DNA from 4 places in the Streptosporangium sp. NPDC004379 genome. Region 3 is predicted to be linked to each of the others. Evidence: riboswitches for the same ligand, from Rfam matches in the RefSeq annotation. Region 3 holds a riboswitch; each other region holds the start of a gene.
The links. Region 3 has a riboswitch for cyclic di-AMP ahead of ACFYSC_RS11080 (C40 family peptidase). Riboswitches for the same ligand answer to the same signal wherever they lie in the genome.

Region 1 (7,565 bases), on a different contig from region 3:
CAGCGTGGAAGACCTGGCGCGGGCCGTACGGCTGGTGGGCGGCAGGGCACGACTGGAGTCCAGCGGAGGGCTGACCTTGGATTCGGCGCGTGAGGTGGCCGCGACCGGCGTCGACTATCTCGCCGTGGGCGCGCTCACCCACTCGGCGCCCGCGCTGGACATCGCCATGGACCTTCGAGGGAACTGATACTGATGCTGCTCGCCATCGACGTCGGCAACACCCACACCGTTCTCGGCCTGTTCGAGGGCGAGGAGGTCATCGAGCACTGGCGCATCGCCACCGACGCCCGGCGCACGGCCGACGAGATAGCCGTGGTGCTGCAGGGCCTGCTCGGCCAGTCACCGCTGCTCAAGGGCACCGACGTCAATGGCATCGTCATCTGCTCCACGGTGCCGTCGGTGCTCAACGAGATGCGGGAGATGTGCCGCCGTTACTACGGCGACGTCAACGCCGTGATCGTCGAGCCCGGCGTCCGCACCGGCGTGCCGGTCCGGATGGACAACCCCAAGGAGGTCGGCAGCGACCGCATCGTCAACGCGCTCGCCGCCATCAACCTGTACGGCGGGCCCTGCGTGATCGTCGACTTCGGCACCGCGACCTCCTTCGACGCCGTCTCCGCCAAGGGCGAGTACGTCGGCGCGGTCACCGCGCCCGGCATCGAGATCTCGGTGGACGCCCTGGCGGCGGCCGGCGCGCAGCTGCACAAGGTGGAGCTGGTCCGGCCGCGTTCGGTGATCGCCAAGAACACCGTCGAGGCGCTCCAGGCCGGCATCATCTACGGCTTCGCCGGCCAGGTGGACGGGATCGTCGAGCGGATGGCGGCAGAGCTGGCCGACGACCCCGACGACGTCACGGTCGTCGCCACCGGCAGCGCGGCGCAGCTCGTGGTGGGGGAGGCCCGCTCGATCGACGTCCACGAGCCGTGGCTCACTTTGATCGGGCTCAGGCTGATCTATAACAGAAACGTTCCGTAGCCGGACATCGGTACCCTTGGCTCTGTGACCGCTGACCTGACGAACCCGGCCGACGATCTGCCCGAGCAGATGCGCGTGCGCCGGGAGAAGCTCGATCGCCTCCGTGCCGAGGGTGTCGACCCCTACCCGGTGACCTTCCCGCGCACCGCGACCAACGTCGAGATCCGCGAGAAATACGCCGATCTCGCCGCTGACACCGCGACCGGCGACAAAGTGGGCGTCACCGGCCGCGTCATGCTGTCCCGGACCGGTGGCAAGCTCTGCTTCGCCACCATCCGCGACGGCTCGGCCGATCTCCAGGTCATGATCTCCCTGGACAGGGTCGGCGAGGAGTCCCTGGCCGCGTGGAAGCGCGACGTCGACCTCGGCGACCACGTCGGCATCGAGGGCGAGGTCATCACCTCCCGCCGGGGCGAGCTGTCCATCCTCGCCGACCGCTGGGCGATCACCTCCAAGTGCCTGCGCCCGCTGCCGGAGAAGCACGTCGGCCTGACCGACCCGGAGGCCCGGGTCCGTCAGCGCTACCTCGACCTCGTCGTCAACGACGAGGCGCGGAGGATGGCCTACGTCCGCAGCGCCGTCGTGCGGGCGATCCGCGACTTCTGGCACGGCGAGGGCTACCTCGAGGTCGAGACGCCGATGCTGCAGCGCATCCACGGCGGCGCTTCGGCCCGGCCGTTCAGGACGCACATCAACGCCTATGACATGGAGCTCTACCTCCGCATCGCGATCGAGCTCTACCTCAAGCGGCTCGTGGTGGGCGGCATCGAGAAGGTCTTCGAGATCAACCGCAACTTCCGCAACGAGGGCGCGGACGCCACCCACAACCCCGAATTCACGATGATGGAGGCCTACGGCACCTATCTCGACTACAACGGCATCGCCGACCTGACCCAGCGGATGATCCAGAACGCGGTCGTGGCCGCGCTCGGCCACTCCGTGGTGGTCCACGAGGGGCAGGAGATCGACCTGGGCCTGCCCGAGTGGCCGCGCGTCACCGTCTATGGATCGGTCTCGGAGGCGCTGGGCGAGGAGGTGACGACCGAGACTCCGCTGGAGCACGTGCGCAAGCTCGCCGACGCGCGCGACATCCGCTGGGACCCCAAGTGGGGCCAGGGCAAGCTCGTCCAGGAGCTCTTCGAGGAGCTGGTCGAGCACACCCTGATCCAGCCGACGTTCGTCATGGACTACCCGCTGGAGACCTCACCGCTGGCCCGGACGCACCGGGACAACCCGTTGCTCACCGAGAAGTGGGACCTCATCGGGTTCGGCACCGAGCTCGGCACCGGCTACTCGGAGCTGAGCGACCCGATCGAGCAGCGCCGCCGCCTCACCGAGCAGTCGCTGCTCGCCGCGGGCGGCGACCCCGAGGCCATGCAGCTCGACGAGGACTTCCTCACCGCCCTGGAGTACGGCATGCCGCCCACCGGCGGCGTGGGGGTCGGTGTGGACCGCCTCGTCATGGCCTTCACCGGCAAGAACATCCGCGAGACCATTCTGTTCCCGCTGGTGAAGCCCACCGGCTGAGCGCCACCGGGTCCGCCCCGCGGGCCCGGTCCGCCAGGCCCTCCGGCCCCGCCTGACGAGCCCGCGGTCCCGTGGACCGCGGGCTCGTTCCGTTCCTCCCGCTGAGCGGAGACGCCATTTCCCCGATGATCCGGGCGGCCGGCGATCAGCTCCCCGCGGAATGCCGGAAAGCCGGTTTCATCCGACGGCCATTGCGTGATGATTTTCTCGGCGCCGTCAGGGGCGTGGCCGGGGGCCGCGGTCGACGGGATGCGCGACGCCCGCCGGACCGATCGTTTTCTGTGGGAAATGCGGCGGGCGCCGACCGTACGGCTCGTCCCGGCGGAGGACCCGCGGTGGTCCACGGCATGGCCCCGCGGTGCGGCTTCGGGGTGGATCACGGTGATGACCTCGGCTCATGCCGCGGGCAGGCTGCGGACAGACCGCGGACACGCCTGGCGCGGGCCCCGGGCGCGACGACGGTCCGGCGGCGCGCCCTCCGGCTCGGCCGCTGCTTAATCACAATGGGCCCGACATATCATGAGTACTTCATGTAACGCCCACTCTGTCAATAGTGTGGGCCATCTCTATGAAGAGCAGAGCTTGACGACCTTTGAACGGGGCGTTTACCGTTCCTGACGGGCGACATCGATTCCAGCGTGCTCACGCCTGAGTCCCGTTGCGGGGGGAGTTGCTAGATGGCATATCCGGAAGTGGATTCCCGCCGCGGCGAAAGTCTTCCGGGCACTGAGGACATCGATCTCAGCGAGGAGGACCTCGTGCTCCTGGCCGAGCTGGCCAAGGGCGTCACCGTCGACAGGGTGGGCCGCCGCCTCGACATCAGCGGCCGGACGGTCCGGCGCAGGCTGCGCGGGATCTGTGACCGCATCGGCGTGGCCACCGCAATCGAGGCGGTGGCCTGGGCCGCCCGCCGCCGCCTGATCTGACGCCGTACACCCGGCCGGTCCGCCGTGCACCGGCCGGTCGTGGTCCGCCCGGTCAGGCCGTGCACCCTGCTGGTCGTGTGTCCGTCCGGCCGGTTCGTGCATCCGGCCGGTCATACGCCCGTCGGGTCAGGCCGTGCATCCGGCTGATCGTGTGCCCGTGTCCGTCCGGTCCGGCCGTACGCCGGCCGATTCAGTCGGCGACGCGCACGCCCCCGGCGAAGGGCCGGTTGCCCATGGGGGCGATGCGGACCACGTCACCGGTCTGCGGGGCGTGGATCATCAGGCCGGCGCCGAGGTAGATCCCGACGTGATGCAGGTCGCTGTAGAAGAAGACCAGGTCGCCGGGGCGCAGCTGGTCGCGGGAGACGTGGGTGCCGGCGGTCCACTGGTCACCGGTGTAGTGGGGCAGGCTGATGCCGACCTTCTGGTAGGCCCACAGGACCAGCCCCGAGCAGTCGAAGGAGTTGGGTCCCTCGGCGCCCCAGACGTACGGCTTGAGCTGCTGGGTGAGCGCCCAGCGCACCGCCTCGGCCGCCTTGCCCTGGCCCACGACCGGAACGGTGAGCCTGGTCGCCCGGCCCTGCATGCTCTGGGCGCGGTCGCGGACCTCCCGGTAGAGGTTGCCCTCCAGTTTGCCGACCAGGCGTTCGATCTTGGAACGCTTGTCGCCGAGCTCGCCCAGCAGCTTCTTGACCTCGGTGGACCGGGCGCTGGCGCTGGCCCGAGCCTGCTCGGCGACCTTGAGCGCCTGGGCGACCTGGGCGACCTCCTCGCTCTGCCGCTGCTGGAGGGCGTAGCTGGTGGCGGCCTGGTCGAGGAAGGTGTCGGGGTCGCTCGACTGGGTGAAGGCGAGCGTGGAGCCCAGGCCCCCCGACATGTAGGTGCTCTGCGCGAGGAGGGTCGCCTTGGTGCGCCGGGACTCCAGCTCCGTCTCGCTGGTGGACAGGTTCTTCTTGGCCACCTCGGCGGCGCGCTGCGCCTGCTTGAGCTTCACCCGTGCGCCGTTGTACTGCTCGGCGAGCGTCTCGACCTCGACGTGGAGCTTCTCGACCTGCTTGGCGAGCTGCCGGAGGTCCGGTTTCGGGTCCGCACCGGCGGACGTCATGGGAGCGCCGACCGCGAGGAGGGTGAACGCGAGCCCGATGGAGGCCGTCCGGCCGGAAAGGCGACGGGAGGCGCGCTCCCGCATCGGGACGGGTCCGGCTGGACGTCCACTGCCACGGCGCGGCGTGCGCTTCACCAACGGGCTCCTCTCTCGGCCGCCTGCCGGGTTAGCTGACGGGTTCGGGCCGGAGGCAGCCCTACCGAGCACGCCGGTGACGGCTCGGATTCACCCCTGGGGACGCGTGGAGGGTGGGTCCCCGGCTCCCCGGGTCCGGGGATTCGGCGGGTCAGCTTTTCGGGGAAGCTGACATCGAGCACGGACATTAGTGCAATTGGAGGTTCATGCTCAACCAGAACCATAAAGTCGGTAGAGCTTTCACAACCGGAAAGTCACAGGCAGATCACATACTTTCATGATCCTCATGCCTGTCAACCTGGATCCATGTCGCTATGAGCGGCATACCACCCATGTAGCCGCAGGCCCCGGTCCATGCCGAGGGCGAACGGCCGCCGTCACCGGGGTTTCCGGCCGGGCGCGACGGGGGTGACACCGGGAGCCGGGCGGTGCCGTTGTGACCGAAGTTACGGCTGGGCCGTAATGGGGGTGCGCCGAGGACGTACGCTGATCGGTCATGGAGCAGGTTGCGGAACCCTCCCCGGCGGACGCCCTGACGGACGGGACCGGGGCGACGGCCGGGTCGGCGAGCGGGGTCACGGCCGGGGCCACGGGCGAGGTCACGGTCCGGCGCGCCCGCACGCCGGACGTGCGGGCGATCCGGCGGCTGGTCGACACCTACGGCGGCGCCGGGCCGCGACTGCTGGAGAAGGCCACGGTCACCCTGTACGAGGACGTCCAGGAGTTCTGGGTGGCCGAGCGGGACGGGGCCGTCATGGGGTGCGGGGCGCTGCACGTCCTGTGGGAGGACCTCGCCGAGATCCGCACCGTCGCCGTCGATCCGGCGTGCCGGGGCCAGGGCATCGGCCACATGATCGTCTCGGCGTTGATCCGCACGGCCGGCGAACTCGGCCTGCGCAGGGTCTTCTGCCTCACCTTCGAGGTCGACTTCTTCGCGCGCCACGGCTTCCGGCGGATCCAGGGCACGCCCGTCTCGCCCGAGGTCTACGCCGAGTTGCTCGCCTCCTACGACGAGGGCGTCGCCGAGTTCCTCGACCTGGAGCACGTGAAGCCGAACACCCTGGGGAACACGCGGATGCTGCTTCATCTACCGCCCCTGGTCAAGCGTGATGACCGCAGTTGTGACTGTGACAAAAGGTGACTCTCGGACGACTATCTCGATACCTTGTGCTTCAACGTGCATGTGAGTCTCGAATGCGCCGCATGCGTAGTCGAAGTGAGGTGACGCGGTGACCAACGGACAGCCGCCGTATCCGCAGGATGATCCCGACCGCGATCGCACCCCGTCGGGACACTCCGGATACGGCTCGCACGACACGGGTCAGGGCCCCGGGGGTCTCGACCCCGACGCGACGGTGGTGGGGTACCGGACGGACGGCACCGGACCCGGGCAGAACCAGCCCGGTTACGGCCAGCCCGGCGGTTACGGCCAGCAGGGCGCGCAGCCGGGGTACGGGCAGCAGCCGTCGTACGACCAGGGCGCCTACGGCCAGCAGGGGGCGCAGCCGGGTTACGGCCAGCAGCCCTCCTACGACCAGCAGCAGGGCTACGGTCAGCAGGCCGCCCAGCCCGGTTACGGCCAGCAGGCCGCGCAGCCCGGCTACGGGCAGCAGCCGTCCTACGACCAGGGCGCCTACGGCCAGCAGAACTCCCAGCCGGGCTACGGCCAGCAGGGGACGCAGCCGGGGTACGGGCAGCAGCCGTCCTACGACCAGGGCGCCTACGGCCAGCAGGGGGCGCAGCCGGGTTACGGCCAGCAGCCCTCCTACGACCAGCAGCAGGGCTACGGCCAGCAGGCCGCCCAGCCCGGTTACGGCCAGCAGGCCGCGCAGCCGGGGTACGGCCAGCAGGGCGCGCAGCCCGGTTACGGCCAGCAGCCCTCCTACGACCAGGGCGCCTACGGGCAGCAGCCGTCGTACGACCAGGGCGCCTACGGCCAGCAGGGCGCGCAGCCGGGCTACGGCCAGCAGCCCTCCTACGACCAGCAGCAGGCGTACGGCCAGCCCGGCTACGGCGGCGCCCAGTACGGCCAGCAGCCCGGTTACGGCGCTCAGCCGCAGGGCTACGGCCAGCAGGGCTACACCCCGCAGTGGGGCGACGGCGGCCACGCGCCGGGCGTGTCGGCCCCGCTCGCCGAGTGGTGGCAGCGCCTGGTCGCCCGCATCGTCGACGGTGTGATCCTGGCGATCCCCACGTTCATCGTCACGCTCGTGCTGACCGGGATCCTGGTCACCCAGCCGTCCTTCAACATGGAGACCGGGGAGTACAGCCTCGGCAGCGGGTTGTTCCTCGCGACCTTCCTCATCGGTCTCGTCGGCGGGCTGATCTATTTCGTCTACGAGTTCCTGATGCTGAAGGCGACGGGGCAGACCGTCGGCAAGATGGTCATGGGCATCCGGGTCGTCCCGATCGGCGGGGCGCCCCAGTCCCGCGGGCTCCCCTCGAACAAGGCCATGAGCCGGGCGGGCGTCCTGTGGGGTCCGAGCATGCTGCGCGGCATCCCCGTCGTGGGTTACATCATCGGGATCTTCTCTCTGGTGAACGTGCTCTGGCAGCTGTGGGACAAGCCGCTGCGCCAGTGCCTGCACGACAAGGCGGCCGCGACGACGGTCGTGAAGACCAAGTAGTTCCGGAACTTCCCCAAAAACGGGGCCGGCGGGTTGAACCGCCGGCCCCGTTTTTTCGTGTGTGGAGGGAAACGAGAGGGGTAGCGGTACCCCCGGAAGGGACGGTAACGGCGTTCGGAGACGACTGCGGCGGGCCATGAACCCGTACGCGCCCTCGGGGGCGTTATGGCCTTCTTCCGGCCACTTCTCGGGCGGGATCCCCGGAGAGGGCGTTATGGAGCCTTCCAGGGGTGCTTCCGGGTCACGACAAACCCCGCGGATCGGCTGTGC
Region 2 (7,565 bases), on a different contig from region 3:
ATGATCAGGCCGGTGCGGTACTCGGGCAGGTCCGGCAGGAAGATCCAGGCCAGCGCGAACATCAGCGCCGGGCCGAGCACCCAGTTGAGCAGCAGGGAGGAGAGGAGCAGGCGGCGGTCGCCGGTGACGGTGCCGAGCCGGTCGTAGCGGACCTTGGCCAACACCGGATACATCATCAGCAGCAGGCCGAGCGCGATCGGCAGCGAGATCTCACCGATCTTGACGGTGTCCAGCGCGGTGTCCAGGCCGGGCACCAGACGCCCGAGCAGCAGCCCTGCGCCCATGGCCGCGATGATCCACACCGGCAGGAACCGATCCAGCACCGACAGAGCGCCGATCACCCCGGCTGGCGGCGCGGTGGCCTGTGCGGGTTGAGCCGACATCACCGCGGCACCGCCGCTGCAGCGGCCGTCACGCCGGCGGGCTCATTGGCGGGCAGGGTCAGCAGCGCCGACAGCTCGCCCAGCGTCTCGGACACCAGCCGGTAGTACACCCAGGAGGCGCGCCGCTCAGAGGTCAGCAGCCCCACCTCCTTGAGCACCTTGAGGTGGTGGCTGATGGTCGGCTGGGACAGCTCGAAGGCGTCGGTGATGTCGCACACGCACGCTTCGCCGCCGGCGCGGCTGGCCACGATCGACAGGATGCGCAGCCGTACCGGGTCGCCCAGCGCCTTGAACACGCGCGCCACCCCGGCCGCCTGCCCGGCGTCCAGCGGCTCGCGGGTCAGCGGCGGGCTGCACTCCAGGAGTTCCAGAGGTTCCACACGTCCTCCATATAGACATTCATCGAAATCGATACTTCTCTATATTGACATACATCGATTTCAGGGGGAGATCGGAGGAGTCGCGACGGAGTTCGCAACAGCGAGGCCCTCAGCCATCACGTGTGCGTGTCACCTCTCGGCGAAAAGCGCAACGCGGCCCCAGACGAACGGTGTTCCACGAAGGCGAAAGGTGAGGCCCGGGACACCGGGCACACCGGCCGCGGGTTGTGCGACCATCGCCCGGCAGCCGATGTTCCCGGGCGGCGATTCAGGTTCCGGTCGAGGTGCTGCGGCGCTCGATCATCACCACGTCCCGCCAGACGCCGTGGTGGCGGCCGATCCGCTCGCGGATGCCGACCACCCGGAAACCGAGCGCCCGGTGCAGGGCCAGGCTGGCGGCGTTCTCGGGGAAGACGCCGGACTGGATCGTCCAGACGCCGGCGTCCTGGCTGGCGGAGACGAACGCCGCCAGCAGAGCCCGGCCGATCCCCTGGGCCTGGCAGCCCGGGTGGACGTAGACGCCGTGCTCGACCACCCCGGCGTAGACGGGGCGGGCCGAGACCGCCGAGGCGGCCACCCAGCCGAGCACCTGGCCGGTGCCGGTGTCGCAGGCCACGTGGCGCAGGTGCGGCAACCTGGCCGCGGTGAAGCCCTCCCAGCTCGGGGCGAGGGTCTCGAAGCTGGCCTGGCCGGTGTCCAGCCCGGCCTGATAGATGGCCAGCACCTGTTCGGCGTCGCGTCGGCGCATCGGCCGGATCTCCACCCCCGGCGGAGCGTCGGGCCCGGCGGCCTGGGCGGTCGCCGGTCGCGCGCCGGGTTCCTCATGGCCGGCCGCGCCGGAGCGGCCCCGCCCGAAGGCATCCTGCTCGTGGCCGTCGGCCGTCCGACCGGCGGCGTCCTGGGCCGGCACGGAGCGGCGGCCGGTGATCTCATCGTGCGCCATTACCGGTGCTCCTTCACTCGCGGGTGGGCGCGGCCCCCAGGTTAGGGAAGGTCGTTGCTTCTGCGGTAGTCGTTCCACGCCCGGACGCAGAAGTCGTGGCGCCAGTCGTCCGGCCGGAAGTCGCGGCAGGCGTAGGCGGTGTCGAACCGGAGCCCCACGCCGCCGGAGCCGTCGTGGCCGCCGGGACCGGCGGAGGTGTCCCGGGCGTCACGGGCGTCACGGGCCGGGGCACCGGGAGCGCCGCCGTCGGCCCGGCCCCGCGGTCCGGCCTCGGGGGCGGGCGCCCCCGGGCCGTGCCCGTGCCCGTGCCCGTGCCCGCGGTCGTGCGGGGCGTGCGGCGGGCGCGAGAGGCCCCGTGTCTCCCGGTGGCCCGGCCTGTCGCCTCCGGCCCCGGCCCCCGCCTCCGTTCCCGCTTCCGTCCGCGTAGCGGCCTCCGGCGTACGGCGTGCCGCGGCGTGCCGCCGCTCCTCCCCCGGGGCGCGGCCGTCCGGGGTGTCCGCCGCGTCGGCCCGGGGCCGCACCAGGCGTGGTTTCAGCTCGCGGACGACCATGACCCTGCCGGGTTCGGCGGAGGGCGTGCGGGCGGCCTGCGGCGGGTGGACGACCGCGGTGCCGTGCGGGGCGAGCGACGGCGCGGGCAGCGGGGCCGCCACGGCGGAGGGCCGGTCGTCCAGCGGGGACCGGCCGGAGGTCCAGACGCCGAGCCCGGCGGCCGCCAGGAAGGCGCCGATCAGCGCCGGGCGCAGCAGCCGGTCGCGCCGGAGACGCGGACCCGTCCAGGAACGCGGCCGTTCCCCGGCCGGGTGGCGCGGCCGACCGGCGAGGGCGATGCCGGCGTCCACCAGCGAGCCGTGCATGAACGGGTCTCCGGGGCTCTGCGCCGGACCGTCGTACCGGGCCTCGGGGCGGACCGGCGGACGGGACGGGGACGCGGCGGACCCGGGCGGGCCGCCCGGGGGCCCGCCGTACGGCATGCGACCGCGGGGGCCCGCACCGGAACCGCGCCCGCGGGCCGGACCATGATCATCCTGCATCTCGCCTCCCCGTCGCCGGATCCGATCTCCCCCCAGCCTGCCGAACATCACGGTCCGTATGCGTCAGGTAACGGCGCGCTCTTACGGAGCTGTTACCAAGGGGACACCACGAATCCCTACAGACCGGACGTATGGCCGAGATGCGGCCGCCGTGGCGACCGCCGGGAAGTCCGGTCGCCACGGCGGGCGGCCCGGTTCCCGCCCGGTCCGGGACGGCGAGGCGTCAATTTTTACCATGGGCCCCGATCCCCTGCGGGCAGGGTGGTCCGACACCCTCCGGATCACCGGCGCGATCCGCTCCGCCGCAGGTCACTTGCCCTTTCCGTGGGGCAACGCATACCTTTTGTCATCGCGGCGCGAAAGCCGCCCCAGCGGCACGAGAGCCGCTCCATCGACTGGACCCGACGCCGTTTCCGTGGCAATGCCCGCCGACGGCGTGCGGACGCCGAATCCGCGCCTTCCCAGCGGAACCGGGGACCCACCTTTTCCGGGGTGAATCGGACGACTTCTCATCGACGCGTCCGTAGGGCACTTCCATGCCCGAACCCGACAGCTAACCCGGTAGGCGACATGGAAGCAAGGAGCCGACACCCCATGCGCAACCCCCGGATCAGCACGCTCGGAAACCGTCTCGGCCTGGCCCTCGCGGGCACGGTCCTGACCGGCGCCGCCCTCGGCGGCATCGCCCCCGTCACGGCCTCCGCCTCGCCCGCCGGGCACATCGCGGCCGCCCAGCGCGTCTCCCAGCAGGAGGCGGGCCCGCTCACCTACGGACTGGACGTCTCCAACTACCAGCCCGCCTACGACTGGAGCACCAGCTCCGCCCAGTTCGGCATCATCAAGGCCACCGAGGGCACGACGTTCCGCGACCGCTCCTTCGCCAGGCACTGGAGGGAGCTGGACAAGAAGGGCATCGTGCGCGGGGCCTACCACTTCGGCCACCCGGGCAACGACCCGATCGCCGAGGCCGAGCACTTCCTGTCCGTCGTGGACGCGCAGCCCGCCAGGCGCGGCGACCTGCTCGTCCTGGACCTGGAGGCCACCGACGACCGCTCCGTCGAGCAGGTCAACGCCTGGGCCAAGGCGTGGCTGGCACACGTGAAGGCCAGGACCGGCGTCACGCCGATGTTCTACAGCGGCCTGAACTTCGCCGAGACCTACGGCGCGGGGCTGGAGCAGTACCCGCTGTGGGTGGCCGCCTACGGCCGGGAGAAGGGCGCCGTGACGCCCCCGGCCGGCTGGAAGGCGTGGACGATCCACCAGTACTCGGACTCGCCCATCGACCAGAACGTCTCCGCGCTGAGCCCGGACCAGCTCCGCGCCCTGGGCCGCCGGTCGGCGTGACCGGCGGGCCGGGGCGCCGGCCGGCCCGGTGTCCGTCCCACCCGGACCACCGGGTGGGACGGACACCGCCACGCCCGCCCTCGGCGGTCAGGCGTCCCAGGTGACCGGGAGGCTCTTCACCCCGAAGATGTCCGCCACCTCCGGGCGCAGCGCGACCTCCTCCGCCGGTACGGCCAGGCGCAACGAGGGGAAGCGGTCCAGCAGCGCGGGGAACGCGACCCGCATCTCGACCCGGGCCAGCTGCTGCCCCAGGCACTGGTGGACGCCGTGGCCGAAGGCCACGTGCCCGCCCTCCCGCCTGCGCAGGTCGAGCACGTGGGGGTCGGTGAAGCGCTCGGGGTCGCGGTTGGCGGCGTGGTTCGACAGGACGACCGTCGTACCGGCCTCGATGATCCGGCCGCCCAGCTCGACGTCCTCCAGCGCCGTCCTCATGAACATCTTGGCGACGGTCAGATACCGCAGCAGCTCCTCCACGGCCCCGTCGGTGAGCGCCGGATCGGCGCGCCACGCGGCGAGCTGCTCCGGCTCGCGCAGCAGCGCGAAGGTGCCCAGCGCCAGCATGTTCGCGGTGGTGTCGAGCCCGGCCGCCAGCAGGATCAGGCTCATCCCCCTCAGCTCCTCGTCGGTCAGGTCGCCGTCGGTGAGGTCGCTGAGCACGTCGTCGGTCGGGGCGGCGCGCTTGGAGGCCACCAGCTCCGCGAGGTAGCCCTGGGTCGCGGTGTAGGCCGCGAACAGGTCCTCGTCGCTCGTCTCCCCGTTGAGGAACTTGTCGATGTTCTCCTGGAAGGAACCCCGGTCCTCGTACGGCACGCCCAGCAGCTCGCAGATCACGACGGCGGGGATCGGCTTGGCGAACGCGGTCACCAGGTCCGCCGGCGGCCCGGTCTTCTCCATGGCGTCCAGGTGCTCGGCGGTGATCTGCTCGATCCGCTCGGTGAGCAGGCGCATCCGCCGTACGGTGAACTTCCCCATCAGCGGTTTGCGGTACCGGCTGTGCCGCGGGTCGTCCATGAGGATGAACTCGCCCGGTCCCGCCGGAGGGACGGTCTCCACGCCGCTGTAGTCGATGTACGGGTGATGGAGCATGAACTCCTTGCGCGAGCTGAACCGCGGGTCGGCCAGGACCGACCGGACCAGGTCGTACCCGGTGACCAGCCAGCCCCGGTGCCCGTCGGGGAAGACGTAGCGGCTGATGGGGCCCTGCTCGCGCGCCTCGACCAGCTCCGACGGCGGGTCGAAGGGACAGCCGGGCCGGCGCTCGGCGGGCAGCCCGGTGACGGTGTGTTCCATGGTGGTTCCTCTCGTCGGCCTTCAGGGCCGGGTCTCAACGGCGTCCACCATCGCCCGCCGCGCTGACACCGGGCCGTCGCCGTACTGACACGGCCGCTGACACGCCCGCCGGCGCCGCCCCGCGCCGGACCCGGTCGCCGCAGGGACCCCGGCGGCGTCCGCGCCGCCGACCGGCGCGCGACGCTCACGGGCCGAGGGCGGTCTCGGCCAGCTCGTGCCAGTCGCGCCGCCGCCCGTCGCGGATCGCCTCGGCGAACGCGGTCCCGCCGAGGCGGCTCCGTGCCTCCCCGGCGATCCTGGAGACGTCCGGCTGCGAGAGATCCGGGGTGCCGCGCACGGCGTCGCTCGCCGCGAGCAGCCGCGCGGCCCGCTCGTGGTCCCCCCGGCGCAGCGCGAGATCCGCGATCCCGACCAGCACCCCGGCGATCGCCTGCGGATATGCCGTCTCCACGGCCGCGCGGAGCGCCTCGCTGCGGTGCGCGCGGGCCTCGTCGAGGTCATCGGCGAGGTAGCCGTACAGGTCAGAGGCCCTGACGCGGAGCCAGACGTCCGGTTCCCCCTCCTCGCTCAGCGTCGCCCGGGCCGCGGCCAGGTGCCGGCGCGCCTGGTCCGGCTCGCCGCGCCAGCGCGCCAGTTGCGCCTTCGAAAGCGCCAGCTCGGCGAGCACGTACGCGTCCGGCCAGGCGATCCCGTCCGCGCACCGCTGCGCCTCGGCCATGGCGGAGGCGCAGGCCCGCTCATCGCCCAGCAGCCAGTACAGCTGGGCCTGTCGCGCCCGCAGGCCGACCACGTCCTCGGCCGCGCCGACCTCGGTCAGCGCCACGACCGCCTCCTCGTAGTGCTCGCACGCGCGCGCGAACTCACCGCGCATGGCGAGCCGGTCGGCCAGGAAGGCCAGCGCCAGCGAGATCCCCGACCGTTCTCCCAGCGCGCGGAACTCGGCGAGGGCGATCCCGGCGTCGGCGTCCACGCCGGTCTCGTCGCCGCCGTGGGTGAGCCGCAGCCGGCCGCGCGTGAGCCTGGCCTGCGCGCGCACCCACGGATCGTCGTCGGCGATGAGCGGCTCGAACGCGGGCAGGAACTCCGCCGGCTCCCGCAGCATCCGCTCCAGCGGCGCGACGAACCCCAGCAGCGGGTTACTGTGCCCGCCGCGCCGGGTGAGCCGGTGCGCCCGCAGGATCCACTCCCGTGCCCGGTACTGGTCGCGGCCGGGCCCGGAGGTCGCGAACACCGTCACCAGGAGGTACGCCATCGCCCGCACCTCGTCGGGCACCTCACCGGGCGCCTCGTCGGGCAGTGAGGCCGCCGCGACGCTCAACTCGGCGCCCTCGGTCCGGTACCCGCTGAGGAACCAGTACCAGCCCACCGCGGTGACCAGCCGCATCGCCTCCCCTGCCCATCCGGCGGCGATCGCCCGGCGCAGGGCCGCGCCGATGTTGTCGTGCTCGGCTCTCAACACGGCCAGCCACTCCAGCTGCCCGGCCCGGCGCAGATGCGGCTCGGCCGTCTCGGCCAGTTCGGTGAAGTGGGCGAGGTGCGCCCGGTGCGCCCGCTCGATCTCCCCGGCTTCGGCGAGCCGGTGCGCCGCGTACTCCCCGATGGTGTCGAGCATCCGGTAGCGCGGCGCGCCGTCGCCGCCGGCGATCAGCAGCGACTTCTCGGCCAGCGCGGTCAGCAGGTCGAACACCTGCTCCCCGCCGGACGCGCCGTCCCCGCACACCCGTTCGGCCGCCTCCAGGCTCGCCCCGCCGGAGAACACCGAGAGCCGCCGCAGCACGCGGCGTTCGGCCTCGGTCAGCAGATCCCAGCTCCAGTCCACGACCGCGCGCAGCGTCCTGTGCCGGGGAAGCGCCGTACGGCTGCCGCCGTTCAGCAGGCGGAACCGGTCGTCGAGCCGGTGCGCCAGCTGGTCGACGGACATGGTGCGCAGCCGCGCCGCGGCCAGTTCGATCGCCAGCGGCATCCCGTCGAGAGCCCGGCAGATCCGCGCCATGGCCGACAGGGTGCCCGCACCCGTGCCGATGTCCTGGCGCACCAGACCCGCACGGTCCCGCAGCAGCCGCACCGCGGGCGAGGACCCGGCCTCGGAGGGGTCCGCTCCCTCGGCGGGCGACGCGAGCGGTCCGACCTGCCACAGCACCTCCCCGATGATGCCGAGCGGTTCCCTGCTCGTGGCGAGGATCCGCAGCCT
Region 3 (7,565 bases):
CCTGCGGGCTCGCCCCCGGCGGCAGGCTGACCTGCTTCGACGCGAGCGAGGAGTGGACGGACGTCGCCCGGCGCTACTGGGACAAGGCGGGCGTCGCCGACCGGGTGGAGCTGCGCCTCGGCCCGGCCGCCGAGCGGCTCGCGGAGCTGCCGCCGTGGCAGGGCGTGGACCTCGCGTTCGTCGACGCCGACAAGGCGGGCTATCCCGTCTACTACGAGCTGCTGATGGAGCGACTCGTCCCCGGCGGGCTGATCCTGGTCGACAACACGCTGTGGGGCGGACGGGTCGCCGACCCCACGGCCGACGACGAGGAGACCCGGGCGATACGCGAGTTCAACGACCTGGTCACGGCGGACGACCGGGTCACCTCGATCATGCTGCCCATGGCCGACGGGCTCACCGTGATCAGGAAGAGCTGATTCGAAAACACTGGCGAGAGTCTCTCCGAATCCGGGGCGGGGGCGCACCTTTGCCGTTACTTTGGGTGGCGTCTCGGATACGTTACGCTCGCCCCCCGGAGGGAACGGTGAAGCCATGGCCAAGGCGCTGGAACGACCTGCCGCGGAGTCGGCACAAGAGGACGACCTGGAAAAATTCCTTCCAGAGATGCAGGAAAGATGGCCCGATCGGCGCGTCGAGCTCATCAACGGCCGGATCGTGGTGAGGGAGTTGCCGAGCAGAACCCATAACACCATCGTTTTCTGGATCCTGGGGCAGATCTTCGGGTTCGTGACCGAGCGAGGCTGGTTGATCTGGAACGACATCATGCTTCACCTGGGCACGCAGAGCGACCGGTATCGTCCTGACCTGACCATCGTCCCGGCCGAGCCCCGGATGTGGGATCAGAACGAGGTCCACGGCGACTCGACACTCCTCGTGGTGGAGGTGGTCTCGTCAAGCAGCAGCAATGACGATCACGTCGTGAAACCACGAAACTGCGGGCGAGCGGGTGTTCCGCTCTACCTGGTCATTGATACGTTCCAGAAGCAGATCCGCCTTCTCAGCGGTCCCGGTGAAGCCGGTTACACCCAGGAGGTCGTCATCAAGTTCGGCGCTTTCCTCGACCTGCCCGCACCCTGGGATCTGACCATCGACACCAGCAAGCTGGTCAATGAGTAGACCCCGCGCACAGAGTCCGGCCATTGTCGGCTGAACTCTCTCGTGCCCATGCCCGGAAGCCCTCCGAGGACCCGCTTCCGCGCCATGAACGTCCGGCGGTCCGGGCTCTTCACGGTTTTCCCCGCAGGCCTCCTGTGCTTGGTCGACTCTGGGACAGAGGGCGGGTGGCGCGGGGATGCCCGCGCCGCCCGCACCCGGATGTCCGCTCAGCAGATCTTGTGGACCCAGTGGTAGGGGTCGGGGCGGGTGCCGTACTGGATGCCGACCAGTTCCTCGCGGATGCGGGTGGTGACCGGGCCCTGGCCGCCGTCGCCGATCGTCCAGGCGCGGTCGGCGCCCTTGACAGTGCCGACCGGGGTCACGACGGCGGCGGTGCCGCAGGCGAAGACCTCGGTGAGCTCGCCGGACTCCGCGCCCGACTGCCACTCCTCGATGGACAGGCGCCCCTCCTCGGCGGTCAGGCCGAGGTCCGCGGCCATGGTGAGGATCGAGTCGCGGGTGATGCCGGGCAGGAGGGTGCCGGTGAGGGCGGGGGTGAGGAGGCGGTCGCCGTAGACGAAGAAGAGGTTCATCCCGCCCATCTCCTCGACGTAGCGGTGCTCGTTCGCGTCGAGCCAGACCACCTGGTCACAACCCTCCGCGACGGCCTGGCGCTGGGCCACGAAGGCGGCGGCGTAGTTGCCGCCGCACTTGGCGAACCCGGTGCCGCCGGGGGCGGCGCGGGTGTACTCGGTGGACAGCCAGACCGAGACGGGCCGGCTCCCGCCGAAGTAGGAGGCGGCCGGGGAGGCGATCACCATGTAGGAGTAGGTCGAGGACGGGTGGTTCACCCCGAGCGCCGGCTGCGTGGCGATCATGAAGGGGCGCAGGTAGAGGCTGTGGCCGGAGGTGGTGGGCACCCAGTCGCGGTCGGTCTGGACGAGCAGCTCCAGCGACTCGACGAACGCCTCCTCCGGCAGTTCGGGCATGGCCATCCGGCCCGCCGAGAGGTTGAACCTGGCGGCGTTGGCCTGCGGCCGGAACGACACGATCGAGCCGCTCTCCTGGCGGTACGCCTTCAGCCCCTCGAAGAACTCCTGGGCGTAGTGGAAGACCGCGGTCGCCGGGTCGAGGCTCAGCGGGCCGTACGGCATGAGCCGCGCGTCGTGCCAGCCCCGGCCCTCGGTGTAGTCGATCCGGATCATGTGGTCGGTGAAGACCTGGCCGAATCCGGGGTTCGCCAGTACCTGCTCGCGCTCGGCCGCGGTGCGAGCGTGGTCGGAGTGCTGCACGTTGAAGCTGAGCTTCTGAGCGGTGGCCATGGCGGGAATCCTTCTCTTCGAGTCGAACTGCACCTCAGTCCATTCTGCGATGGACTGGATACCGGGAAACTACTGCATCTAGGACAAAGTCGGCAGTGGACGTGGCACTGCGGACAAAAAGCAGCGCCCGGCGGCTCGCGGAGCCGCCGGGCGCGTGGGTGAATCGAGCAGGCGGCCTCAGCCGGCTACTCGCGCGACGATGTCGTCGCCGATCTCGTGGGTGGTCCGGCCCGCCCAGCCGGTCTGCCGCTCCAGGAGGTCGTCGGCCACGGCCTGTTCGATCCGGGCGGCCTCCTCGGACAGGCCGAGGTGGTCGAGGAGCATGGCGACCGACAGGATCGTGGCGGTCGGGTCGGCCTTGCCCTGGCCCGCGATGTCGGGCGCGCTGCCGTGGACCGGCTCGAACATGCTCGGCGCGGTGCGGTCGGGGTTGACGTTGCCGCTGGCCGCCAGGCCGATTCCTCCGGCGACGGCGGCGCCGATGTCGGTGAGGATGTCGCCGAAGAGGTTGTCGGTGACGATCACGTCGAACCGCTCCGGCTGCGTGACGAAGAACATCGAGGCCGCGTCGACGTGGCAGTAGTCGGTCTGGACCTCGGGGTACTCCTGGCCGACCCGGTCGAACGTGCGGGCCCAGAGGTCTCCGGCGTAGGTGAGCACGTTGGTCTTGTGGACCAGCGTGATCTTCCGGCGGGGGCGGCTCCGCGCCTTGTCGAAGGCGTAGCGGACGACGCGCTCGACACCGAACGCGGTGTTCAGCGACTCCTGTGTGGCGATCTCATGCGGGGTGTCCCGGCGCATCACGCCCCCGGTCCCGGCGTACAGCCCCTCGGTGCCCTCGCGGACGACGACCATGTCGATGTCCTCGGGCCGGGAACCGCCGAGCGGGGTCTCCACGCCGGGGAAGAGCTTGACCGGGCGGAGGTTGACGTAGTGGTCGAGCCGGAAGCGGAGCTTGAGCAGCAGGTCGCGCTCCAGGACGCCGGGGGGCACGCTGGGGTCGCCGATCGCGCCGAGCAGGATCGCGTCGTATCCGCGCAGCTCGTCCAGAACAGCTTCGGTGAGGACCTCACCGGTCGCGTGGTAACGCTTGGCGCCGAGGTCGTAGGTGGTGGTCTCGGCCTTGGCGCCGACCGCTTGGAGGACCTTCAGCCCCTCGGCGACGACTTCCACTCCGATCCCGTCGCCGGGGATGACTGCCAGGCGAATGTTGCGCGAGTCCATGTTCGCACCCTACCGGTTTGTCTCGACTGCCGAACACCCATCTCACGCTACGGACAGAACGGCGTGTCACAAACCCTTGATCGATTTGTCCGACTTTGCGACGTATTGACCGATTCATGAACCTTCGTTATGGTCCTCCCATTCGTATCGACGCCTAATCCCCGTGGGCCACCCCCATGTCCGGCCCCGGGGAGCCGGGGACCCACCTTCCGGAAAACCCGGGGCGCCGGAACACATGACTCCGCTGTCAGCGAGCGCGTTCCGGCTGCCCACACGGGTTTTCCTTGGGGCGAATCAGCGCGTTTCCCGCGCCGTAGGGCGGCCTCCACGCCCGAGCCCGACAGCTAACCCGGCAGGCCTTATGGAAGGAACCACCCTGTCCGGCAAGTTTTTCCCCCGTGCCCTGTCCATCGTCGCCGCCGGCACCGCCGCGCTCGCGACCCCCGCCGCCGCCATGGCGGACACCCCGGCCCCCTCACCGGTGGTCGCCCCCTCACCCACGCTCTCCGCGGCCCTCCCGGCCGCCGTCCCCACGCCGGCCCCCGCCCCCGCGGCCGCCGCCGAGTCCGGGTCCACGTCCGAGCCCGCGAAGGCCGCCCCCGCCAAGGCGATCGTTCCCGCCTGGAAGCAGGCCGTGCGGTGGGCGATGTCCAAGCGCGGCGTCCCCTACGTCTGGGGCGGCACCGGCCACGGCGGCTTCGACTGCTCCGGCCTGATGCAACGCGCCTACCGCGCCGCCGGCATCAAGCTCCCCCGGGTCACTTACGACCAGTACGCGGCCTTCCACAAGAAGGTCTCCTGGAAGAACCTCAAGCCCGGTGACCTCGTCTTCTTCAGCGGCCTCGGCCACGTCGGCATGATCAGCCGGCCCGGCTACATGGTCCACGCCCCGCGCACCGGCGACGTCATCCGCGAGGAGAAGCTCAGCTCCTGGCGGCGCAGCGTCTTCGCCGGGGCCGTCCGCCCCGACCGCTCTGGTGTCAAGATCTCGATCGAGAACGGCACCATGACGACCGGCAAGGACACCGGGAAGGACGACAAGAAGGGCGACGCGAAGGACGCCTGACGCGGCGCGGGAGACCGCCGGCCCCGATCCCGGCCGGCGGTCTCTCCCGGTCACTCCGGGCCGGTCGATCCGGGCCGGTCACTCCAGGCCGGTCACTCCGGGCCGGTCGATCCGGATCGGTCGATCCGGATCGGTCGATCCGGGTCAGCGGATGGGCACCCCGCCGTTGTCGCGCCGGTCCAGCGCGGTCTGCAGCGCGTCGGCGGCCTCGTCCTTGCTTTCTTCCGGACGGTTCCAGGGATACATGTCGTACATGACAAGCCTCGTCTCGTTCACGGGCGAGCGGGAAATGTGATGGGGGACTCCGGTCACGAGTCCGACCGGGCCTGGGGCCGCGGATCCGGGACGCGGATCCGCGACGCGAAGGTGAAGCCGGCGAACGCCATCGCACCGCGGCGAGGTGCCGGCCTGTCCGTCAGGCCCCGCCGCGGCAGGTAAGGATTACGAGAACCTGGCGCATTTCCTGTCACAGTACCCGCCCGCCGGAACGCCGTCTCGCCCGCCGTACACATTTCTCACATGATGAGACGACAGCGCGCGCTCCGCGTGACGGCCCGTCCCGCCGTGCACGCCCGGGATCCGCTCCGCCGTACGGGCTCGGGTCCGCTCGCCGTACGGGCTCGGAGACGTCTCCGCGGGCCCCCGCCGTACCGGGGACCCGCGGAGACGGCGGGCTAGTCGGCCAGGTCGACCGAGCGGCCGCTGTCGGCGCCGATCTCGGCGGCGATCTGGTCCACCACGTCGGCCGGGATGGCGGTGTCGACGGTCAGCGCGATGAGCGCCTTGCCGCCCTTGACGTCACGGGCCACCTGCATCGAGGCGATGTTGATGCCGTGGTCGCCCAGGATGCGCCCGACGACGCCGACGACGCCGGGACGGTCGCTGTAGGCGAAGAACGACAGGTGGTCGGTCGGCTCGATCTCCATCTGGTAGCCGTTGACCTCGACGATCTTCGTGATCTGCCGCGGGCCGGACAGCGTGCCGGAGACCGAGACCGTACGGCCGTCGGCGAGGACGCCGCGCACGGTCACCACGTTGCGCCAGTCGGGGCTGTCCGGGCTGGTGACCAGCTCGACGGTCACCCCGCGGTCCCTGGCGAGCAGCGGGGCGTTGACGTAGGTGACGGAGTCCTCCACCACGTCGGCGAAGACGCCCTTGAGCGCGGCCAGCTCCAGCACCCGGACGTCGTGCGCGGAGATCTCACCGCGGACCTCGACGTCCAGGCGGGTGGCGACCTCGCCGGCCAGCGCGGTGAAGACCCGGCCGAGCTTCTCGGCCAGCGGCAGGCCGGGCTTGACGTCCTCGGCGACGGCGCCGCCCTGGACGTTGACGGCGTCCGGCACGAACTCCCCGGCAAGGGCCAGCTTCACGCTGCGCGCGACCTGGGTGCCGGCCTTCTCCTGGGCCTCGTGGGTGGAGGCGCCCAGGTGCGGGGTGACGACGACCTGGTCCAGCTCGAACAGCGGGCTGTCGGTGACCGGCTCCTTGGGGAAGACGTCGACGCCGGCGCCGGCGACCCGGCCCTCCTTGATCGCCGAGTACAGGGCGTTCTCGTCGATGATGCCGCCGCGGGCGACGTTGATCAGGCGCACCGTCGGCTTGACGGCCCGCAGCTCCTTGTCGCCGATGAGCCCGATGGTCTCCTTGGACTTGGGCAGGTGCACGGTGATGAAGTCGGCCTCGGCGAGGGCCTCCTCCAGCGACACCAGGCGAACGCCCATCTGCGCGGCGCGGGCCGGCTGCAGGTAGGGGTCGTAGGCGATCAGCTCGACCCCGAACGGCTGCAGGCGCTGGGCGACGAGCTGGCCGATCTTGCCGAGGCCGAGGATGGCGACGACCTTCTGGTCGAGCTCGACGCCGGTGTACTTGGAGCGCTTCCACTCGCCGCCCTTGAGCGCGGAGTGCGCCTGGGCGACGTTGCGCGCGGAGGCGAGGATCAACGCGACGGTGTGCTCGGCGGCGCTGGTGATGTTGGAGGTCGGGGCGTTGACGACCATGACACCGGCCTTGGTGGCGGCCTCGACGTCGACGTTGTCCAGCCCGACGCCGGCGCGGGCGACGACCCGGAGCTTCGGCGCGGCGGCGATCGCTTCGGCGTCCACCTGGGTGGCGCTGCGCACGATGAGGGCGTCGACCCCGGCGAGGGCGGGCAGGAACTGCGCGCGGTCGGCGCCGTCGACGTGGCGGACGTCGAAGTCCGCGCCCAGGACCGCGAGACCGGCCTCGGAGAGTTCCTCTGCGACCAGTACGACGGGCTTGTTCACAGGCGGGATCCTTAAGACGAGAGGCTGCTGCACGACCTCTCGAGTCTACCGACGCTTGTGAACGTGTTCACGAGTGTCCCGGCATACGAGACGGGTCTTGCCGCTACCCATCCGGGACGATCTCATGCGTACAAAATTCAACTTGGTATTGCTCACCACAAAAGTTCACGATTACCCTCATAAGCCGTGGTCCCCTACCTATCGTTCCTCATATGAGCATCGGGAACCCCGCTCTCGGCGACGTGCTCGCACAGCACGGCGGCCCGCACCGGCTGCTGGCGGCGCTCGCCGAATGGGGACTCCTGGTAGCCGTGCGACCGGACCGCTCCGTCGTGCTCGGCACGACGCAGACGGGTGAACGCGTGCTCCTCGGATACACCTCGACGAGCACCTACGCACGGCACCGTGGCAGCCACTCCCTGTCGGCCTGCGACGCCGACACCATCCTCGACATCCAGCGCGTCACCGGTGTGCGGGAAATCGTGATCGACGCAGCGGGACCGGCGGCCGCCGCCGTCCCCATCGAGGACCTCAGGCGATATCTCGACTCCACCCGCAGCGGTCCCGCGCCCGCGCTGACGTCCAGCACCC
Region 4 (7,565 bases), on a different contig from region 3:
AAGGAGCCCGATTTCATCTCCGAGAACGGCCGCGGTCTCTACATCGTGGAGACCTACAGCAGGTGCTGGGGATGGGACCACCTCGCCCGCGGCGGCAAGGCCGTCTGGGCCGTCTTCAGCGGGACCGGCTGACCCTCGCCCTGCCGGATCACGGTCGGGCGGGACCCGCGGACCCCGGGGGCCGGCGCGCCGGCCGGGCCGCACGGACCCCGCCCGACCCCGTCGAACGGAAATCGAACGGGAAAGGGCCGACCCGTACGGATCGGCCCCGGCCGTGGTCGGGGTGACAGGATTTGAACCTGCGGCCCCCTGCTCCCAAAGCAGGTGCGCTACCAAGCTGCGCCACACCCCGGTTCGCCGAGTGCGCGCACGGTCCGGAACTCCGGTACGATTACGCCCTGACGACCGGATGAAGTCTAGACCAGACCGGCACCGGCTCGTGCGGACGTAGCTCAATGGTAGAGCCCCAGTCTTCCAAACTGGCTACGCGGGTTCGATTCCCGTCGTCCGCTCCGAATTACGGAAGGCCAGGTCATCCCATGCGGGACGGCCTGGTCTTCCGCTTTTCCGGGGTGTTCTCCCATCCTCCGCCCCGCCGTCCCTCTCGCGAAATCCGTTCGGCCCGTGCGCTCACGGCGCAATCCGTACGGCGGGCCGGGCCGTACGGACCGCGGCGGCCGGGAGCCGGGGGATTCCGCCCTGGCCTGGGGAAGGGCTCTCCGGGCCGTCCCCGGGCCAAGGGGCACGGGATGCGAAACACCGCGCCGCGCCGTACAGGCGTCACAAGACTCATATGGCGAATAATCCGAAATCTCCGGCAAAAATGAGCCTAGACCCTAGATCGTTCCTTACCATTCTTCTTTGGACGTAGCCGAGTTCGTGGAGGGGAACGTGACGAGGTCCGACGGCGTCATCATCAGCGGTGAGCACAGCGGGCTCCCCCACGCCGCTCGCCTCTCACCCTCCAGTCCGCCCACCGCCGGGTCCGGCGGACCCCGCGGACGGTCCTGGGATCCACCCGCGGGCGGCCCGGCCACCCGGCGGACCACGGCCCCCCTCCGGCGGAACGCGTGAACCGCCGCTTCGTCACCAAGGACCCGGCCACCGCGATCCCCCGGATGAGCAGCCCCGCCTCCATGAACGAGCAGCTGTCGCTGCTCAACGCGGCGAGCAAGCGGATCGGCAGCACCCTCGACATGTTCGAGACCGGCAGGGAGCTGATGAACGTCGCCGTGCCGCGGTTCGCCGACGCGGCCGGCATCCTGGTGCAGGACCGGCTGGTGGCCGAGGGAGAGTCCCCCCAGCGCGCCGTCGACGGGTCGGTGCCGGTCCGGCGGATCGCGGTCGGGGTGTCCAGCTCGTCGCCCGGCGAGTACGCCGACGCGTTCCCGGTGGACGAGGTCGTCGTCTACGACGCCTGGACCCCGTACGCCAGGTGCATGGCCACCGGCAACCCGATCCTCTACCCCCGGCTGGGCCGCCGGACCTCCGAGGAGATCGGGCGGTTCGCCAAGCGCGACACGGTGGCCAGGGTGCTGGAGGACAGCTCGTTCCTGGTCGTGCCGCTGAAGGCGCGCGGCCAGGTGCTCGGATTCGTCGTCTTCACCCGCAGGCCGGACAGCGAGCCGTTCGAGGAGCAGGACATCAACCTCGCCGAGGAGCTGGCGGCGAGGACCGCCGTCTGCCTCGACAACGCCCGGCTCTACAACCGCGAGCGGCGCACCGCGCTCACCCTGCAGAGCAGCCTGCTCCCGGTCGACCTCCAGCAGCCCCTGGGCCTGACGGTCGCCTCCCGCTACCTGCCCGCGAGCGACCTGGTCGGGGTGGGCGGCGACTGGTACGACGTGATCCAGCTCCCCGGATGCCGGGTGGCCCTCGTCGTGGGCGACGTGATGGGGCACGGGATCAGGGCCGCGGCCACGATGGGCCAGCTCCGCACGGCCGCCCGCACGCTCGCCAGCCTCGACCTCACCCCCGCCGAGGTGTTGTTCCGCCTCAACCGGATGAGCCAGGACCTGGACGGCAGCCAGATCGCGACGTGCGTCTACGCCACCTACGACCCCGTCACGCGGACCTGTGCGATCGCCTCGGCGGGACACGTCCCGCCGGTCCTGGTACGGCCCGGCGGCGGGGCCGAGCCGCTGGAGCTGCCCCCCGGGCTGCCCCTCGGCATCGGCAACGAACTGGTGGAGATGCGCGAGCTCGTCCTGCCGCACGGCGCCGTCCTCGCCTTCTACACCGACGGCCTGGTGGAGAGCCGCGAGCGGGACATCGACGAGGGGATCGGCATGGTCTGCGACCTGCTGGCCGATCAGAACCCGGACCTGGAGGCGGTCTGCGACCTCACGATCGAGGCCCAGCGCCCCGGGCACGAGCGCGACGACATCGCGCTCCTGCTGGCCAGGGTGCGGGAGCTGGGCGAGGAGGACCTGGCGCAGCTCACGCTCACCCCCGACCCGCGCTCCGCCGCCCAGGCCCGCCGCCTCGTGCGCGCGACGCTGTCGGAGTGGCGGCTGGACCCGATCGCCGACGCCACCGAGCTCATGATCAGTGAGCTGGTCACCAACGCCATCAAGCACGGCTCGGGCATCGTCGAGGTGCGCCTGCTGCGCGGCCCCTCGCTGGTGTGCGAGGTGGCCGACCGCTCTCCGCTGCCCCCGGTCATGCGTGAGGCGGGCAGCGACGACGACACCGGCCGCGGCCTGCATCTGATCAACTGGCTCGCGCACCGCTGGGGCACCCGCCCGACCCCGGACGGCAAGATCGTCTGGGTGGAGCAGCGCCTGCCGTAGGGTCTCCCCGGCCCTGTTCCCCGGCCCCGCCGGAGCCGTGCCCACGGGACGCGATGACTACTCGTCCCGCGGGAGTTACGGTCGAGGTGAGGATCGGGGAGGACATGATGAGCATCGACATACGCGAGGCCTACCGCCGAGCGCTGGACGACTTCGGCGCTCTCGTCCACCGGATCGGGTCCGGGCAGTGGGGGCGTCCCACCCCGTGCGTGGACTGGGACGTCCGCACCCTGGTCGACCACGTGGTCAGGGAGAACCGCTGGGTCCCCCTGCTGCTGGCCGACCGGACCGTGGGCGAGACCGGTGACGCCCTGGACGGCGACATGCTCGGTGACGACGCGCTGAAGGCGTTCGACACCTCCGCCACCGCGGCCGTGCAGGCCGTGTTCGAGGACGGGGCGCTCACCCGCGTCGTCCACCTGTCGTTCGGCGACGCGCCCGGCGGCGAGTACGTCGCGGAGCTGTTCGCCGACGTCCTGATCCACACCTGGGACCTCGCCCGGGCCATCGGCGCCGACGAGCGGCTCGACCCGGAGCTGGTCGACGCCTGCGCGGCCTGGTTCGCCGACGCGGAGAAGGGCTACCGGCAGGCCGGGGTCATCGGGGAGCAGCAGCCGGTCCCCGCGGGCACCGACGCGCAGACCCGTCTCCTTGCGGCCTGGGGCCGCCCGCCGAGGCCCGCCGGAGACGACGGCTAGATCCGTTCGCGGACGGCCTCCGTCCGCCGCCCGGCGGGAACGCCTGCCGGGCCCGCCCGCGGGCCACTCCCATCCACCAGGTTCCAACATCTTCCAACTACCATGGTTGTGGTAATTTGCTGGAATCTGGTGATTTAAGGGGTGGTCAATGCTCGCCCAGCAGCGGCGGCAGGCGATCTTGGACCGGGTGCGCACGAGCGGCGGCGCCCGGGTCGCCGACCTGGTGCGTGAGCTCGGGGTCTCGGACATGACGATCCGCCGGGACCTGGAGGTGCTGGCCGAGCGCGGGCTGGTGGCGAAGGTCCACGGCGGCGCCACCGTCGCCGGGCCCGGCTCCACCGAGGAACCGGGGTTCGCCGCCAAGTCGGCGCGCCAGCAGCCGGAGAAGGAGGCGATCGCCCGGCGGGCGGCCCGGCTGGTACGGCCGGGCACGGCCGTGGCGCTCTCCGCCGGGACCACCACCTGGACGCTCGCCCGCTTCCTGACCGACGTGCCCGACCTGACGGTGATCACCAACTCGATCGGGGTCGCCGACGTCTTCCACCGCTCCCCCCGCGCCGACCGCACCGTCGTGCTGACCGGCGGCGTCCGCACGCCCTCCGACGCGCTGGTCGGCCCGGTCGCGGTCGCGGCGATCCGCGGGCTGCACGTGGACACCCTCTTCCTCGGCGTGCACGGGATGAGCGTGCGCGCCGGGTTCACCACGCCCAACCTGCTGGAGGCCGAGACCGACCGCGAGCTGGTCGCCTCGGCGCACCGGCTGGTGGTGCCGGCCGACCACACCAAGTGGGACACGGTCGGCATCAGCACGATCGCCGGACTGGCCGAGGCGCACGTCGTGGTCAGCGACTCCGGCCTGCCGGAGGAGGCCCGCGAGGAGCTGGCGTCCCAGGTGGGCGAACTGATCATCACCGACCCCCACCAGCGGAACGAGACGGTGAGCTCATGAAACGCACGATCACCCACCTGGCCGACGGCCGCGAACTGCTCTACTTCGACCGGCGGGACGACGCCGACCGGAGCGCGGCCGACCTGCGCGACCTGCCGCCCCGCCCCCCGGCCTCCGAGCTGCGCTACGACCCTCTCACCGAGGAGTGGATCGCGGTGGCCGGGCACCGCCAGAGCCGCACGTTCCTGCCCCCGGCCGACGAGTGCCCGCTGTGCCCCTCGGCCCCCGGCCGGCTCACCGAGATCCCCTCATCCGACTACGACGTCGTGGTCTTCGAGAACCGCTTCCCGTCCTTCTCCGGCCAGCCGGTCGACGCCGTTCCGGTCGGCGGGCTGAGCGAGGTCCGCCCGGGGACCGGGCGGTGCGAGGTGGTGTGCTTCACCTCCGACCACGGCTCCTCCTTCTCGCGGCTGTCCCCCGAGCAGGTCGATCTGGTCATGGAGGCGTGGATCGACCGTACGGCGGAGCTGTCGGCGCTGCCCGGGGTGGAGCAGGTCTTCTGCTTCGAGAACCGGGGCCCCGAGATCGGCATCACCCTGGCCCACCCGCACGGGCAGATCTACGCCTACCCCTACGTGACCCCCCGGACCCGGCTGTCCCTGGAGGCGGCCGAGCGGCACCGGAGGCGGACCGGCGGCAACCTGTTCGCCGACGTGCTCGCCGCCGAGCGGGAGGCGGGCGTCCGCGTGGTCGCCGCCAACGAGCACTGGACGGCGTTCGTGCCGGCCGCGGCGCGCTGGCCGGTCGAGGTCCACCTCTACCCCCATCGCCGGGTTCCCGGCCTGGGGTCGCTGGAGGCCGCCGAGCGGGCGGCGTTCGGCCCCCTGTACACCCGGGTCCTGCGCGCCCTGGACGGGTTCTTCGGTGTGCCCCTGCCGTACGTGGCGGCCTGGCACCAGGCGCCGGTGCACACCGGCCGGGATCTGTCGTACGCCCACCTGGAGGTGTTCAGCATCCGCCGGGCGCCCGACAAGCTGAAGTATCTGGCCGGGTCGGAGTCCGCGATGGGCGCCTTCGTCAACGACGTGCTGCCGGAGGACACGGCCCGCCGCCTGCGGTCCCTGGTCGGGGAATGACCGGCGGACGGTCACGGGACGGGGTCGCGTGACCGTCCGTTTACCATTACTATCCTCACCCATTGGACTTAATGTCCGATATGCCTAATTCCGGGTGCGTCGCCCGGGAGCCGGGGAACCACCGCACCCGGGGTGAATCCACTTCGGTGGAAGGGCTCTCTCCCGCCCGAACCCGTCAGCTAACCCGGTAGGCGGTAGGAGAGGAGAGCCGTGGCGGCCCCGTCCCCCACGTCCCGTCGCCGTGCGGCCATGACCGTCTCCGCGGTCTCGGCCCTGGTGTTCGTCCTCGCCGGCGGGCCCGCCGGCGCCGACCCCAAGCCGTCCGAGTCCGAACTGCGCGCCGACCTGGCGAAGCTCACCGAGAAGGTCGACGGGCTCATCGAGGACTACGCGGCCAAACGGGAGTCGCTGCGCGAGGCCCGGCAGGCCGAGAGCCGGGCCAGGGCCGCCCTTGCCGAGGCCGAACGCGCCTACGCGGAGGCCAGGAAGCAGGTCGCCGGCATCGCCAGCCTCCAGTACCAGGGCGGTCAGCAGGGGGGCGGGAGCGACCTGCCCTCCCTGCTGACCGCCCCCCGGATGGACGGCGCGGCGGTCACCGCCCAGCTCGCCGCCCAGCAGGGCGCCCACCTCCGGACCTTCGCCCAGAGCCGGGACCTGCGCGGCCGGGCGGCCGAGGAGGCCGCCCGGCTCACCGGCCGGATCGCCGAGGAGGGTGACGCCGTGGCCGCCCGGCGCCGCGACGCCGAGAAGGCCATCGCGGACATCAGGCGGAAGCTCGACGCGCTCGTCCCCGTGGGCTCGGGCCGTCGCACCGACGGCAGCTGGGCGCCCCAGCTGCCCACCGGCTCCGACAACATCACCGACCGTACCCGGATCATGCGCGAGGCGGTCGGGAAGCGGTTCACCCTCCCCCACGAGGTCGGCTGCTACCGCTCGGAGAACGACGGCGGCGAGCACCCGCTGGGCCGGGCCTGCGACTTCATGATGAGCACCGGCGGATCGACGCCCACGGCGGGCCATGTCGGGCTCGGCGACGAGATCGCCGCCTGGGCCCTCAAGAACAGGACCCGACTCGGGGTGAAGTACGTGATCTGGCGTCAGCGGATCAACAGCGGCACCGGCTGGCGCGCCATGTCCGACCGCGGCGGCGTCACCGCCAACCACTTCGACCACGTCCACATCTCGATGTACTGACGGACCCGGCCGGACGTTTCCCGGAGTACCGACGGACCCGGCGGGATCGGCGGCGTCACGGGCGGGTGACGGCGACGTCCGTCGTCCCCGCCGCCTCGGCGACCATCCGGTCCAGGCCGGCCAGGTCGGCCGGGCGGGCGACGGCCGCCTCCGCGAAACGGGCGAGCAGCCGGGCGAACGCCTCGCGGTCGGCCTCCGTCCAGTCGGCGATCAGGCCGTCCAGGTAGGTCCGCCGGTAGCGGACGACCACCTCCAGCACCCGGCGGCCACGCTCGCTCAGCACGAGGCGGGCCCGCCGGGCGTCCACCGCCGACTCCTCCCGTGCCACCAGACCCGCGCCGATCGCGTCGTTGACGAGCCTGCTGGCGGTGGACGGGTCCACGTCGAGCTGCTCGGCGACGGCGCCCACGGTCACCTCGGGGACGTCCAGGCTCAGCTTGTGCACCGCGTGCACGACCATCACGTTCGACATCTGCACCGGCCGGGGCGGCTCACCCGCCCGGCGGGCACGCAGCGGCCGGGCCCAGATCCGGCGCAGCCGGAACAGCGCCACGTCGATCGCCGCTCCCGGCGTCCGGTCGTTCACGGCGTACCCCTACGGCGGGTACGGCCCGCCCGCGGCGCGCCGTACGGGACGGATGGTCACGAAAGATCAACCCAGCAGGCGGATCGGGTTGAAGACGTCGGCGTACGCCAGCAGGCCGGCCATGACGATCATCACCAGGGCGATGGCGTAGGTGAGCGGGAGCGCCTTGGCGATGTCCACGTGGGAGGGGGCGGGACGGCGCGTCACACGGGCGAAGCCCCGCTTCAGGCCCTCCCACAGCCCGCCGGCGATGTGGCCGCCGTCCAGCGG

Region 1: another riboswitch for cyclic di-AMP. It lies ahead of ACFYSC_RS14585 (NlpC/P60 family protein); the one in region 3 lies ahead of ACFYSC_RS11080 (C40 family peptidase).
Region 2: another riboswitch for cyclic di-AMP. It lies ahead of ACFYSC_RS32690 (glycoside hydrolase family 25 protein); the one in region 3 lies ahead of ACFYSC_RS11080 (C40 family peptidase).
Region 4: another riboswitch for cyclic di-AMP. It lies ahead of ACFYSC_RS24595 (hypothetical protein); the one in region 3 lies ahead of ACFYSC_RS11080 (C40 family peptidase).

What each region holds. Positions count from the first base shown of each region.
Region 1 is NZ_JBIAMC010000006.1:21,736-29,300, reverse strand. It holds gene ACFYSC_RS14605 (L-aspartate oxidase) at 1-187, shown strand, start outside; gene ACFYSC_RS14600 (type III pantothenate kinase) at 193-975, shown strand; gene lysX (bifunctional lysylphosphatidylglycerol synthetase/lysine--tRNA ligase LysX) at 1,000-2,502, shown strand; gene ACFYSC_RS14590 (LuxR C-terminal-related transcriptional regulator) at 3,180-3,428, shown strand; gene ACFYSC_RS14585 (NlpC/P60 family protein) at 3,619-4,668, opposite strand; cyclic di-AMP (ydaO/yuaA leader) riboswitch at 4,674-4,827, opposite strand; gene ACFYSC_RS14580 (amino-acid N-acetyltransferase) at 5,165-5,809, shown strand; gene ACFYSC_RS14575 (RDD family protein) at 5,898-7,295, shown strand.
Region 2 is NZ_JBIAMC010000021.1:88,522-96,086, forward strand. It holds gene arsB (ACR3 family arsenite efflux transporter) at 1-383, opposite strand, end outside; gene ACFYSC_RS32675 (ArsR/SmtB family transcription factor) at 383-763, opposite strand; gene ACFYSC_RS32680 (GNAT family N-acetyltransferase) at 1,032-1,706, opposite strand; gene ACFYSC_RS32685 (hypothetical protein) at 1,748-2,563, opposite strand; cyclic di-AMP (ydaO/yuaA leader) riboswitch at 3,174-3,323, shown strand; gene ACFYSC_RS32690 (glycoside hydrolase family 25 protein) at 3,335-4,084, shown strand; gene ACFYSC_RS32695 (cytochrome P450) at 4,172-5,374, opposite strand; gene ACFYSC_RS32700 (BTAD domain-containing putative transcriptional regulator) at 5,559-7,565, opposite strand, start outside.
Region 3 is NZ_JBIAMC010000004.1:252,662-260,226, reverse strand. It holds gene ACFYSC_RS11100 (O-methyltransferase) at 1-419, shown strand, start outside; gene ACFYSC_RS11095 (Uma2 family endonuclease) at 535-1,119, shown strand; gene ACFYSC_RS11090 (branched-chain amino acid aminotransferase) at 1,326-2,420, opposite strand; gene ACFYSC_RS11085 (3-isopropylmalate dehydrogenase) at 2,598-3,644, opposite strand; cyclic di-AMP (ydaO/yuaA leader) riboswitch at 3,786-4,018, shown strand; gene ACFYSC_RS11080 (C40 family peptidase) at 4,006-4,710, shown strand; gene serA (phosphoglycerate dehydrogenase) at 5,385-6,974, opposite strand; gene ACFYSC_RS11070 (hypothetical protein) at 7,187-7,565, shown strand, end outside.
Region 4 is NZ_JBIAMC010000012.1:9,216-16,780, forward strand. It holds gene ACFYSC_RS24560 (ATP-binding protein) at 1-132, shown strand, start outside; tRNA gene ACFYSC_RS24565 (tRNA-Pro) at 276-352, opposite strand; tRNA gene ACFYSC_RS24570 (tRNA-Gly) at 442-512, shown strand; gene ACFYSC_RS24575 (SpoIIE family protein phosphatase) at 1,071-2,792, shown strand; gene ACFYSC_RS24580 (TIGR03086 family metal-binding protein) at 2,900-3,490, shown strand; gene ACFYSC_RS24585 (DeoR/GlpR family DNA-binding transcription regulator) at 3,639-4,439, shown strand; gene galT (galactose-1-phosphate uridylyltransferase) at 4,436-5,515, shown strand; cyclic di-AMP (ydaO/yuaA leader) riboswitch at 5,587-5,723, shown strand; gene ACFYSC_RS24595 (hypothetical protein) at 5,765-6,709, shown strand; gene ACFYSC_RS24600 (MarR family winged helix-turn-helix transcriptional regulator) at 6,765-7,295, opposite strand; gene ACFYSC_RS24605 (site-2 protease family protein) at 7,362-7,565, opposite strand, start outside.